DNA from 2 places in the Pseudomonas bambusae genome. Region 1 is predicted to be linked to the other one. Evidence: predicted binding sites of a transcription regulator. Region 1 holds the regulator's gene; the other holds the start of a gene.

Region 1 (6,114 bases):
CCGGGCGTCGATAGAGACCGCTAACAACGGCTCAGCGAGTTCGGTATTGATCAGTGCGCGCTCGGCAAGCTCGGGGAGCAGGCCTGCCGGCAGGTTATCGACGCAGTAGAAACCGCTGTCTTCGAGAACATCGAGGGCCGTGCTCTTGCCGGAGCCGGAGCGACCGCTGACGATGATCATGCGCATGATCAGTGACCGTTCTGGACGTTGAGCACGACGTTGTAAAGCTCTTCGCTGCTCTTGGCACCACGCAGGCTGGCGCGCACGTCAGCGCGGTCAAGCATGCTGGCGATCTGACGCAGCAGTTCGAGGTGGGCGTCGGTGGCCGCTTCCGGGACGAGCAGCACGAACAGCAGATCCACAGGCGCGCCGTCGATGGCGTCGAAGTCCACCGGGCGTTCCAGGTGCAGCACCGCGCTCACAGGCGCCGTGCAGCCTTTCAGGCGGCAATGGGGGATCGCGATGCCGTTACCAAACCCGGTGGAGCCGAGTTTTTCACGGGCGATAAGGCTTTCGTAGACGGTTTGCCAGTCGAATTCGGGCACTTGTTGCCCGATCAGTTTGGCAATCTCTTCGAGAACGGCTTTTTTACTGCCGCCTGGCACGTTCACGAGGGAACGGCCAGGGGTCAGGATATTTTCAAGTCGGATCATGGATGGGGAGTGTCAGCGAGCTGCCGCACCTTTGAGGATGCTTTGCTGCTTTTCCTTATGCTTGAGCAATTGTCTGTCGAGCTTGTCAGTGAGCAGGTCGATCGCCGCGTACATGTCATCATGTTCGGCATTGGCAACGACCTCTCCACCGTGGATATGCAGGGTGGCCTCGATCTTCTGTTTGAGCTTCTCGACGGCCATCGTCACCTGCACGTTCGTAATCTTGTCAAAATGCCCTTCGAGCTTTTTCAGCTTCAGCTCGATGTATTCGCGCAGGGGCTTGGTCACTTCCAGTTGGTGTCCACTGATGTTGACTTGCATACAGCTTCTCCTTCGTTGCCAGTGCATTAAGAGGCAGGCTTGGTTGCCTGCCACTGGAACGCTGTGGCTTGTGACCTCTACATCAGTCGCTTGCGTTCGCTGGACGGCGCGATTCCTAAGGACTCGCGGTACTTGGCGACTGTGCGACGGGCCACTTGAATGCCTTGTGCCTCCAGTAAACCAGCGATCTTGCTGTCACTCAACGGCTTTTTCTGATTTTCCGCAGCAACCAGTTTTTTGATGATTGCGCGAATGGCAGTGGACGAGCATTCGCCGCCTTCGGAGGTGCTGACGTGGCTGGAAAAGAAATACTTCAGTTCGTAAATACCACGGGGTGTATGCATGAATTTCTGCGTGGTGACGCGTGAAATCGTCGATTCGTGCATGCCCACCGCCTCGGCGATGTCGTGCAGCACCAACGGCTTCATCGCCTCATCGCCATACTCCAGAAAGCCCCGCTGATGCTCGACGATTTGGGTCGCCACTTTCATCAGGGTTTCGTTACGGCTTTGCAGGCTTTTGATGAACCAGCGGGCTTCTTGCAACTGGTTGCGCATGAAGGTGTTGTCGGCGCTTGTGTCGGCGCGGCGCACGAAACCGGCGTATTGCGGATTCACCCGAAGGCGGGGAACGGCTTCCTGATTGAGTTCGACCAGCCAGCGCTCATTGTGCTTGCGCACGATGACATCTGGCACTACGTATTCGGCTTCGGTGGATTCGATCTGCGAGCCAGGGCGTGGGTTGAGGCTCTGGACCAGTTCGATGACCTGGCGCAGATCATCTTCCTTGATCTTCATGCGCCGCATCAGCTGCGCGTAGTCACGGCTGCCAAGCAGGTCGATGTAGTCGCTGACCAGTCGCTGGGCTTCGGCGAGCCATTTGGTCTTGGCCGGAAGCTGGCGCAGTTGCAGCAACAAGCACTCGCTAAGCGTGCGGGCGCCGACGCCAGCCGGCTCGAATTGCTGGATGCGGTGCAGCACGGCTTCGATTTCGTCCAGCTCGATGTCGAGTTCCGGGTCGAAGGCGTCCAGCAGCTCTTCCAGGGATTCGTCGAGGTAACCCTGATTGTTGATGCAGTCAATCAGCGTGACGGCGATCAAACGATCGGTATCCGACATCGGTGCCAGGTTCAGTTGCCAAAGCAGATGGCTTTGCAAGCTCTCGCCCGCCGACGTGCGCGTGGTGAAATCCCACTCGTCATCGTCATTGCTGGGCAGGCTGCTGGCGCTCGTCTGGTAGACATCCTCCCAGGCCGTATCGACGGGCAGTTCGTTGGGAATACGCTCGCTTTCGCTCCATTCGCCGTCTTCGAGATTGTCGACGGTGGGCGCGGATTCCTGGTAGGTCGGTTCCTGTACGTCAGGGTTGGGCTTTTGCTCGATATTGTCGGCCATGGGGTCGGCATTATCGAAATCGTCGCCTTCTTCCTGGCGCTCCAGCATCGGATTGGACTCCAGTGCCTCCTGAATTTCCTGTTGGAGATCCAGCGTCGACAGTTGGAGTAAGCGGATGGCCTGTTGCAGCTGCGGTGTCATCGTCAGCTGCTGGCCCATTCTCAAGACTAGCGAAGGTTTCATGGCAGGGGCTTAACACCTTATTCGCCGGCGCACATGGGCGCCATCCACTACTAGGGGCGCCGAGGCGCCAACTTAAGCAAATTATATGCCTGAACCCGGAGTGTTTGCCTAGGGTGTAATGACAATTTATGCGAGGTTGGCGATGAGGCGCATGCTGCGTTCGCCGACCAACCCCTTGCCATTGCGTGGTTTACAGGCGGAACTCGTGACCGAGATACACTTCCTTGACCAACTGGTTGGCCAGGATGGTTTCGGAATCGCCTTCTGCAATCAGTTGCCCATCGTTGACGATGTAAGCCGTTTCGCAGATGTCGAGTGTCTCACGGACGTTGTGGTCGGTGATCAGAACGCCGATACCCTTCGCCTTGAGATGGTAGATGATCTGCTTGATATCGCCCACGGAGATGGGGTCGACGCCCGCGAAGGGTTCGTCCAGCAGAATGAATTTCGGCGACGTCGCCAGTGCGCGTGCGATTTCCACTCGGCGGCGTTCGCCACCGGACAGGCTCATCCCGAGGTTGTCGCGGATGTGTGTGATATGGAATTCCTGCAGCAAGCTTTCCAGCTCTTTGCGGCGTCCTGCGCGATCGAGCTCCTTGCGGGTCTCGAGGATCGCCATGATGTTGTCCGACACCGACAGCTTGCGGAAGATCGACGCTTCCTGCGGCAGATAGCCGATACCGGCGCGAGCACGGCCATGCATCGGCTGGTGGCTCACGTCCTGGTCGTCGATCAGCACGCGGCCCTGATCGGCCTGAACCAGGCCGACGATCATGTAGAAGCACGTTGTCTTGCCTGCGCCGTTAGGGCCCAGGAGACCGACGATCTGGCCGCTGTCGATGGACAGGCTGACGTCACGTACGACTTGGCGGCTTTTGTAAGCCTTGGCCAAGTGTTGGGCTTTCAGCGTTGCCATTAAGGGGCCTTCTGCTGGTCGGTTTTCTTTTTCGGCTGGATCACCATGTCGACGCGAGGACGCGCTTCGGTCACCTTACTGCCGGTGGCGCGGCCAGCGCTGGCAAGTTTTCTCACCGTGTCATAGACGATCTTCTCGCCCTGAGTCACGTTGTTGTCCTTGTCGACTACCTTGGCCTTGTCGATCAATACGATGCGGTTTTGCGGCGCATGGTACTGGATCGTCACGCCCCAGCCCTGCACGGGTTTCGGGTCGCCGGCGGTCTGCAGTTGCTCGAAATACGCAAGGTTGCCGACAGAGGTCACGACATCGATATCACCAGCAGGGGTGCGAGTCATGGTCACCTTGTTGCCGGTAACCTTCATCGAACCCTGGGTGATGATCACGTTACCGGTGTAGGTGGCGATGCCTTGCTTGTCGTCCAGTTGGGCGTCATCGGCTTGAACACGGATGGGCTGATCCTGATCGTTCGGCAGAGCCCAGGCGCTCACGCTTCCCAGTGCTGCGCCCAGGCCAAGCAAAATAGGGAGGGTTTTAAGGAGCCTCATACTGTCCTCTTGCGTTCGATAGCAGGTGTATCCTGCTTTCTTTTAGATAGGCTTTCATACCCGTACCGGTGCTCACACCGTTGAAACCGTCGATTCTAACGGGTTGCGCGGTTTCCGCATATTGCTTCTGAGGGAAGACAGTCATGCGGGTGCTGGTGATGATCGTGGTGCGGTTCTTTTCGTCCGTGCGGTTGATGCGAACCTTGTCGATCAGCTCGACATGATCGCCTCCTGGCGACACTTCGGCGCGCACGCTCTGCACGTGCCAGGGAAACTCCGATCCGCGAAACATCTGCAAAACCGGGGTCGTCATCAGGGTTACGTCGGTGGCCTTGAGGTGCTCGACCTTGTCGGCGGTCATGTCATATTGCATTGACCCATCCGGCAGGTACTGGATGCTGTGCGCGTTCATCGCGTAATAATCGATGGCGTTCTCATCCACGGCCGCTTTGGGTTGATCCATGAAGCTTTCCGGGCTGATGTTCCAATAGCCGGCCGCTGCAAGCAGTACCGCCAGCACACCGAAGATCAGGAACGTACGAATTCTTTTGCTCAGCATAAATGCACTTCTATAAGTAGGCGGCGTGGGCCGCTTCGAGGTTGTCCTGAGCTGTCAGGATCAACTCGCAGAATTCCCGGGCGGCGCCTTCGCCGCCTCGTGCCTGGGTCGTGCCATGCGCATGCTGGCGGACAAATCCGGCGGCATTGGCCACAGCCATGCCCAGACCGACACGGCGGATCACCGGCAGGTCAGGCAGGTCATCACCCAGATAGGCGACCTGTTCGTAGCTTAGGTTCAGTTGCTGCAAAAGCTCGTCGAGCACCACCAGTTTGTCTTCGCGTCCCTGATAAAGATGCGCGATGCCCAGGTTTTTGGCGCGGCGTTCGACCACCGGCGTCTTGCGGCCGCTGATGATAGCGGTGATCACCCCCGAGTTGATCAGCATCTTGATGCCCTGGCCATCGAGGGTATTGAAGGTCTTGAACTCGCTGCCGTCTTCCAGAAAATACAGTCGGCCATCGGTCAGCACGCCATCGACATCGAAGACGGCCAGCTTGATGCCTTTGCCGCGCTGCATCAATTCGCTGTTGTTGAGGTTGTCGGCGCTCATTTACATCACTCCCGCACGCAGCAGATCCTGAAGGTTGAACGCACCCACCGGGCAGTCGTTCCCGTCGACAACGATCAGCGCACTGATCTTGTTGTCTTCCATGATTTTCAGCGCTTCGGCTGCCAGCATGTCGGCACGGACGGTTTTACCGTGAACGGTCATGACGTCATCGATGGTCGCTTGGCGGATGTCGATGTCGCGGTCCAGGGTCCGGCGCAAATCGCCGTCGGTGAAGATCCCTGCCAGTCGGCCATCGGCTTCGACAATGGCGGTCATGCCCAGGCCCTTGCGGGTCATTTCCATCAGCGAATCACGCAATGGCGTGCCGCGGGCGACTTTCGGCAGTTCGGCCTCAGTGTGCATGACGTGCTCGACCTTGAGCAGCAGGCGGCGACCCAGCGCGCCACCGGGGTGCGAGAATGCGAAATCTTCAGCCGTGAAACCGCGCGCATCCAACAGGGCCACGGCCAGCGCATCGCCCATGACCAATGCAGCAGTGGTCGAGGAGGTGGGCGCCAGGTTAAGTGGGCAGGCTTCTTTTTCGACTCGGGCATTGAGGTTGACGTCCGCCGCCTTCGCCAGCGTCGACTCGGGGTTGCCGGTCAGGCTGATGAGCTTGATGCCCAGGCGTTTGATCAAGGGCAACAGCGTCACGATCTCTGCGGTGGTGCCCGAGTTGGACAGCGCGAGAATGATGTCGGCGCTGGTGATCATGCCCATGTCGCCGTGGCTGGCTTCGGCAGGATGGACGAAAAACGACGGGGTGCCGGTGCTGGCCAGTGTGGCCGCGATCTTTTTGCCAATGTGGCCGGACTTGCCCATGCCGACCACGACCACGCGGCCTTGGCTCGCAAGAATCATCTCGCAAGCGTTCACGAAATCCGCATCGATATGTGCCAGCAGACCTTCGACGGCCTCGATTTCGAGGCGGATGGTGCACTGGGCAGATTGAATCAGGTCGCGGGCGTTGGTCATGTCGAGAATAGG
Region 2 (6,114 bases), 1.1 Mb from region 1:
ATCGAAGCTGTACCACGCACCATCGATCCACGCCTCTGCCCACGCATGACTCGACAGATGCTCACTGCTGTCGCTGTACAAATATCCCGACACGTAACGCGAAGGCACGCCAAGACTCCGGGCGCAGGCGAGAAACGCGTGAGTATGGTCCTGACAGACCCCTGCCCCGTTGGCAAAGGCTTGAGCAGCACTGGTATCGACGGCCGTTGAGCCCGGTGTGTAAACGATGTGCTGGTTCAGCGCCTGCATCAGATCGATCAGCCCGGTCCGATCCGTGCGTGCCTTCGATTCCCGAGCCGCGAACTCACGCATGGCTTCGTCCGCTTCGGTCAGACGGGTGAAGCGCAGGAACGGCAGCGACGACTGGCTTTCATGTTCGGCTTCACGCTTCTCGTCGATTTCAACCTGCCCACGCGCGCCGATGACGATGGCCTCATGGGGTTCGTCCAAGGTCAACACGTGCAGAATGTTGCCGAACGGATCGACCTGCGCACGCACCGGGCGCGGCAGTGCCAGTTGCCAACTGAGCACCTGCTGGCGCTCGCTGTCGTGGGGGGTCAGACGCAAATACTGGATGCTGGCGCGGACCTGATCGTCGTAGTGATAGGTGGTCTCGTGACTAATGGACAGTCTCATGCTGCCTCCAGATAGGAAGTGTGAATAACGTTACCCAGTTGGGCCAGCAGCGGAATGAATTCGTTCAACCATTCGTGCAGGCCTTCGCCGAGGATTTCGTCGATGCCGGTATAGCGCAGACGAGCGTCGAGTTCGGCGGCCAGGCGTTGCGCGGGACGGCCATTGGCCCCCGGCAGGCTGGCGAGAATCAGGTCCAGTTCTTCAAGACAGGCGCGCAGTGAACGCGGGATGTCGGCGCGCAACAGCAGCAATTCGGCGACTTGACGCGCACCCGGCGCGTCGCGGTAGACCTCGGTGTAGGCTTCGAACGACGACAGTGCCCGAAGCAAGGCACTCCACTGGTAGTAACCCGCTGCTGAGCTGTCCGCTGCCGCGTTGGCAGACGGCCCGCGCAGTTCAAGCATTTCATAGCGGGCATCGAGCATGCGCAGGGTGTTGTCGGCGCGTTCGATGAAGGTGCCCAGCCGAATGAAACGGAACGCGTCGTTACGCATAATGGTGCCGTAGGTCGCCCCACGAAACAGGTGCGAACGCTCTTTGACCCACTCGCAGAACCGACTCATGCCATATCGGCTCAGGCCCTGTTCGGCGATGCCGCGAATTTCCAGGTATGTCGAGTTGATGTTTTCCCACATGTCCGCGGTAATACGCCCACGTACCGCATGGGCACTGGCCCGCGCCGCCGCCAGACAGCTGAAAATACTGGCGGGATTCTCGGCATCCAGCGCGAAGAAATGCAGCAGGCGCTCGGCATGAAGATCGCCGTGGCGCTCGCGGTAATCGTCCAGGGTTCCGGTGATCAGCAGCGGCATGGCGAGTTCATTGAGGCCATCCCCGCGTCCGTCCTGAGGCATCAGCGACAGCGAGTAACTGACGTCCAGCATCCGTGCGAGGTTTTCCGCCCGCTCCAGGTACCGCGACATCCAATATAAATCCGAGGCAGTTCTACTTAGCATTGGCAGGCATCCTTAATCCTCGACCACCCAGGTGTCCTTGGTTCCGCCACCCTGCGACGAGTTGACCACCAAAGACCCTTCGCGCAACGCAACGCGGGTCAGTCCACCGGGAACCACGCGGGTTTCGCGGCCAGACAACACGAAGGGGCGCAGGTCGATGTGTCGCGGGGCGATGCCGTTCTCGACGAAGGTCGGACAGGTCGACAGGGACAAGGTAGGTTGAGCGATGTACGCGTGAGGCTTGGCTTTCAGACGGGCACGAAACGACTCGATTTCCGCCGCCGTCGCCGCCGGCCCGACCAGCATCCCGTAGCCACCGGAGCCCTGGGTTTCCTTGACCACCAGATCGCCCAGGTTGGCGAGCACGTGGGACAGCTCTTCCGGTTTGCGGCATTGCCAGGTCGGCACGTTCTTCAGGATCGGCTCTTCGTCGAGGTAGAAGCGGATCATGTCGGTCACGAACGGGTACACCGATTTGTCGTCGGCGACCCCGGTGCCAATGGCGTTGGCCAGCACCACATTGCCCGAGCGATAGGCCGACAGCAGGCCCGGCACGCCGAGCATCGAATCCGGGTTGAACGCCAGCGGATCGAGGAACGCGTCGTCGAGGCGACGGTAGATCACGTCCACTGCCTTCGGGCCGTCCGTGGTGCGCATGAACACGCGGTCGTCGCGCACGAACAAGTCGGCGCCTTCCACCAGTTCCACGCCCATTTCCCGCGCCAGGAACGCGTGTTCGAAGAACGCGCTGTTGAACCGGCCCGGCGTCAGCACGACCACGCTCGGGTTATCCAGCGGGCTGGAGCTTTTCAGCGTATCGAGCAACAGGTTCGGGTAGTGATCGACCGGCGCGATGCGTTGCGCGGCGAACAATTCGGGGAACAGGCGCATCATCATTTTGCGGTCTTCGAGCATGTAGCTCACGCCGCTTGGGGTGCGCAGATTGTCTTCGAGGACGTAATAGGTGCCGTCGCCATCGCGCACCAGGTCAACCCCGGAGATGTGCGAATAGAGGTCGCGATGCAGGTTCAGGCCTTGCATTGCCAACTGGTACTGCTCGTTGGCCAGCACCTGTTCGGCAGGGATGATCCCGGCCTTGATAATACGTTGGTCGTGATAAAGGTCAGCGAGGAACATGTTCAGCGCCTTGACGCGCTGGATGCAGCCGCGCTCGACCACGCGCCATTCACTGGCGGGGATGCTGCGAGGAATCGTATCGAAGGGGATCAGACGTTCGGTCCCCTGCTCGTCACCGTACAACGTGAAGGTAATCCCGGCGCGATGAAACAAAAGATCGGCCTCACGCCGACGCTGAGCGAGCAACTCAGGTGGCGCTTCACCCAGCCAGCGGGCGAATTCCCGATAATGCGGACGGACAGAACCGTCGGCATCGTACATCTCATCATAAAAGGTGCGGATCATGCCGTACTCCTTGTCACCATGGACACTAAGGCCTTCGCAAGGCCCGTGCCATCGGCATAAACGCTTTGAAATCAATGAGTTGAATAAAACAGCGAAAGCCTTCGCACCATTCCTGTGCAAGAAGCGCTCTAACCCATTCCCCTACGCTTCAAAGAGAAGCGTCCTGCTGCAGAAAAACCTATTGGAAGCATAGTCAGAGTTGATTTCCCGGCCTGACTTTGTTCGTGAATAATCGCGCCATTCACGCAGATAACCTCGCTGCAGACTGCATCGGCGAGTGTTGGCGTGACAGGATTGCGTACCGATATTCCCTTTATGCCGCTCCTATCCGAGCGGCTTTTTTTTGCCCTGTTTTTGATGTTCTGCGAATCAATGTCGTGCTTGATACTTTGGCGAACTTGAACCTGTAGGAGCGAATTCATTCGCGATTGGTAGGTACAGCCAACACATCTCCATTGCCCGAACCCTTTTTTCGCGAATGAATTCGCTCCCACAATGGGTGACCACAAAGCTTGAGGCCAGGCACCGCTCTAATGAAGCCGCTTGATCTCCTGCTTCACACCCCACCCCTCGACCTCGCCATCCAGCCCTAAAATGGCGGTCTGGAAATCCTGCTCGAAGTCGCCGATGCCGTCGTAGGTGGCGTACATCAATTTGCTCAATTGCAGGTGCCACGCCCCGTCCTCACGGGCGTTGACTTGGGTGTTGAGGGATTCACCGCGAAATTTTTCCGCTGCCTGACGTGCCCGCTCCTCGTCCGGGAAGACTGCGTAGAACTCGATAGGATGGATACGGGCGAAGTCGAAACCGCCTTCTTTCATGCGGCGCAGTACGTGACTGCTGATGTCTTCTTGATAGGTCGTGCTCATGAAACGTCCTCCTATGCAACGATAGATAGAGTTTCAACCATCCCGAAATGCCCTTGAAGGGCATCAAGCGACGGATCATCCGTCACCCGGGATTCAAGCATGTCGCTGACAAGGCCGGTGCCGCTGTTACAAATCAGGCATCCGTACGCGAACTGGCGCGGGTAGATGCTTCACCGGCCTCAATCGCAGACTACGCCCATTTCTGGCGCGTTGCCAATTGGCAACCGTTGGAGATTGCACAGGTTTTTTCAGGACGCCTCCACGATGGAGATGATCTGCACCGCATTCTGCTCCTTCAGGATTTCAGCCGTGGGCGCCCTTGATCGACCATCCAGATCGTTCAGATCAAGCTCATTGACGACCGGGAACAGAATCGGGCGCAGGTGCTGCGCAGCTTCCTCCTCACTGGGACGGTGCTCCAGTTCAAGATTGTGGCTCTGCTGCACCCCATCTTTATCCTGAAACGAAATAGTCCAGACTTTCATCAATGTCTCCTCAGTCAGGCCGCACGTCGGCCTACCGAAATCGGACTGCGCGTTTTTAGCATTCGTTCAACGTTTTTTGCCTTGGCGCAACGGGACTTACGCGCAAAAAAAAGAGGCCAGACAGGCCTCTTTTTTCATGCAGGACGCGGCTTACGGCTTGGCGTCTTTCACACCGGCCGTGTTGTCCAACAGGCTCTTGGTCGCGGTCTGCAGGAAGCTGTCGAGCTTCTTGCGCAGTTCGGCGATGTCAGGCGCGTTCGGAACCAGTTCAGCGTGGGGTTTGGTGCCCAGTTCGTAGTTGTAGATCTTCGGTTCCATTTCCTTCGGCTCGATCAGGATGCGGTTGCCAGTGACGATTGCCACAGTCTGCTCGCTGCCCGAGGGTTTGATCACGCCGAAACCCAGGTCGCCCGCTGGCAGGTTCAGCAGGTCACGGCCCCAGCACTGGTGCACGGTGTCGCCGCCCAGGCGGCCCATGATGGTCGGCACGATGTCGATCTGTGTGCCGACAATGCTGCTGCGCTTGCCGAACTTGTCTTGCAGGCCCGGTGCGATCATGAGCATCGGCACGTTGAAGCGGCCCAGGTCCATTTCGGTGATCTGCTCGTTGTTGCCGAACCCGTGGTCACCCACGACCACGAACAGGGTGTCCTTGTAGTACGCCTCTTTTTTGGCCTTTTCGAAGAACTGCCCCAGCGCCCAGTCGGAATACCGCATGGCCGTCAAATGCTCGTCCAGAGTGCCATGACCCGTGACGCGCTCCACCGGCAGGTTGGCGGGCAGCGCGTACGGCGTGTGGTTCGACAGGGTTTGCAGCAAGGCATAGAACGGCTTGCCCTTGGCTTCGCGGTCTTTCAGTTCCTGAGCGCCACGGTCGAACATGTCCTGGTCGGACACACCCCACGTCGGGTCGGAGAACACCGGGTTGACGAAGTCGTTACGGCCGATGAAGTTGGTCATGCCCTGGTTGCTGAAGAACCCGGACTGGTTGTCCCATGCGAAGTCACCGTTGTAGACGTACACGTCGTCATACTTGCGTGCGCCGCTCAGCAGTTGCGGCAGGCCCGACAGCTTGTGGCTGCCTTCCGGGGTCTGCATCAGGTATTCGAAACCCGGCAGGTTCGGGAAGCACGCCATCGTCGCAAACATGCCCTGGTGGGTGTGCGTACCGTTGGAGAAGAAGTGATCGAACAGCAGGCCCTCTTCCGACAGCTTGTCGAAGTACGGCGTGATGTTGGACTCGTCGCCCAGTGCACCTACGGAGTGACCGGCGAAGCTTTCCATCAGGATCACGACAACGTTCTTGATCGGAAGCGTGTTGGCAGCCGGAGGATTGAAGTCGCGTCGAACGGCGGCCTTGTCCGAATCCACCAGCTTATCGTTGGCGGTCAGCAGCATGTCGCGCACGGTTTGCTGGGCTTCTGCCACCGGGAGGGTGGCCTTCCAGATGTTGTCGCGGTCTTCGGACATCCGGCTCTTCGCAGCCGCGATCAGCGTCAGCGTGCCGTTCAGGCCCAGCGTGTTGGCGAAATTCGATTCGGTGGTGTACGCATCACCCCAACGCAGTGGAGGACCTTGACGCAAGGTGCCGCGCGCTGCGATCACCGCGACCATCAGACACAGCACGAAGACGCCGACCCGGGTGTACCACGGTGCGACGATGCGGTTGCTGGAGCTGCCAATATTGAAGCCGCCGCGCGGACGGGTCGCACTGTCGATGCCTTTGAACACCAGACTGAGCAGCCA

What was found. Region 1 encodes sigma-54, which starts transcription at its own class of promoters, with help from an activator protein. Its sites were predicted from a motif close to ANTGGCATNNANNTTGCTNT; they were not measured.
Region 2: AAEO81_RS11390 (circularly permuted type 2 ATP-grasp protein) is a predicted target of sigma-54. The motif match lies at 3,048-3,067, and genes of this name have one in related genera.

What each region holds. Positions count from the first base shown of each region.
Region 1 covers NZ_CP151650.1:1,323,761-1,329,874, forward strand. The annotation lists gene rapZ (RNase adapter RapZ) at 1-186, opposite strand, end outside; gene ptsN (PTS IIA-like nitrogen regulatory protein PtsN) at 189-653, opposite strand; gene raiA (ribosome-associated translation inhibitor RaiA) at 666-974, opposite strand; gene AAEO81_RS05990 (RNA polymerase factor sigma-54) at 1,052-2,551, opposite strand; gene lptB (LPS export ABC transporter ATP-binding protein) at 2,742-3,467, opposite strand; gene lptA (lipopolysaccharide transport periplasmic protein LptA) at 3,467-4,015, opposite strand; gene lptC (LPS export ABC transporter periplasmic protein LptC) at 4,002-4,574, opposite strand; gene AAEO81_RS06010 (HAD family hydrolase) at 4,585-5,094, opposite strand; gene AAEO81_RS06015 (KpsF/GutQ family sugar-phosphate isomerase) at 5,128-6,102, opposite strand.
Region 2 covers NZ_CP151650.1:2,444,002-2,450,115, reverse strand. The annotation lists gene AAEO81_RS11400 (transglutaminase family protein) at 1-636, opposite strand, end outside; gene AAEO81_RS11395 (alpha-E domain-containing protein) at 633-1,592, opposite strand; gene AAEO81_RS11390 (circularly permuted type 2 ATP-grasp protein) at 1,605-3,014, opposite strand; gene AAEO81_RS11385 (ribonuclease E inhibitor RraB) at 3,545-3,883, opposite strand; gene AAEO81_RS11380 (hypothetical protein) at 4,132-4,368, opposite strand; gene AAEO81_RS11375 (LTA synthase family protein) at 4,519-6,114, opposite strand, start outside.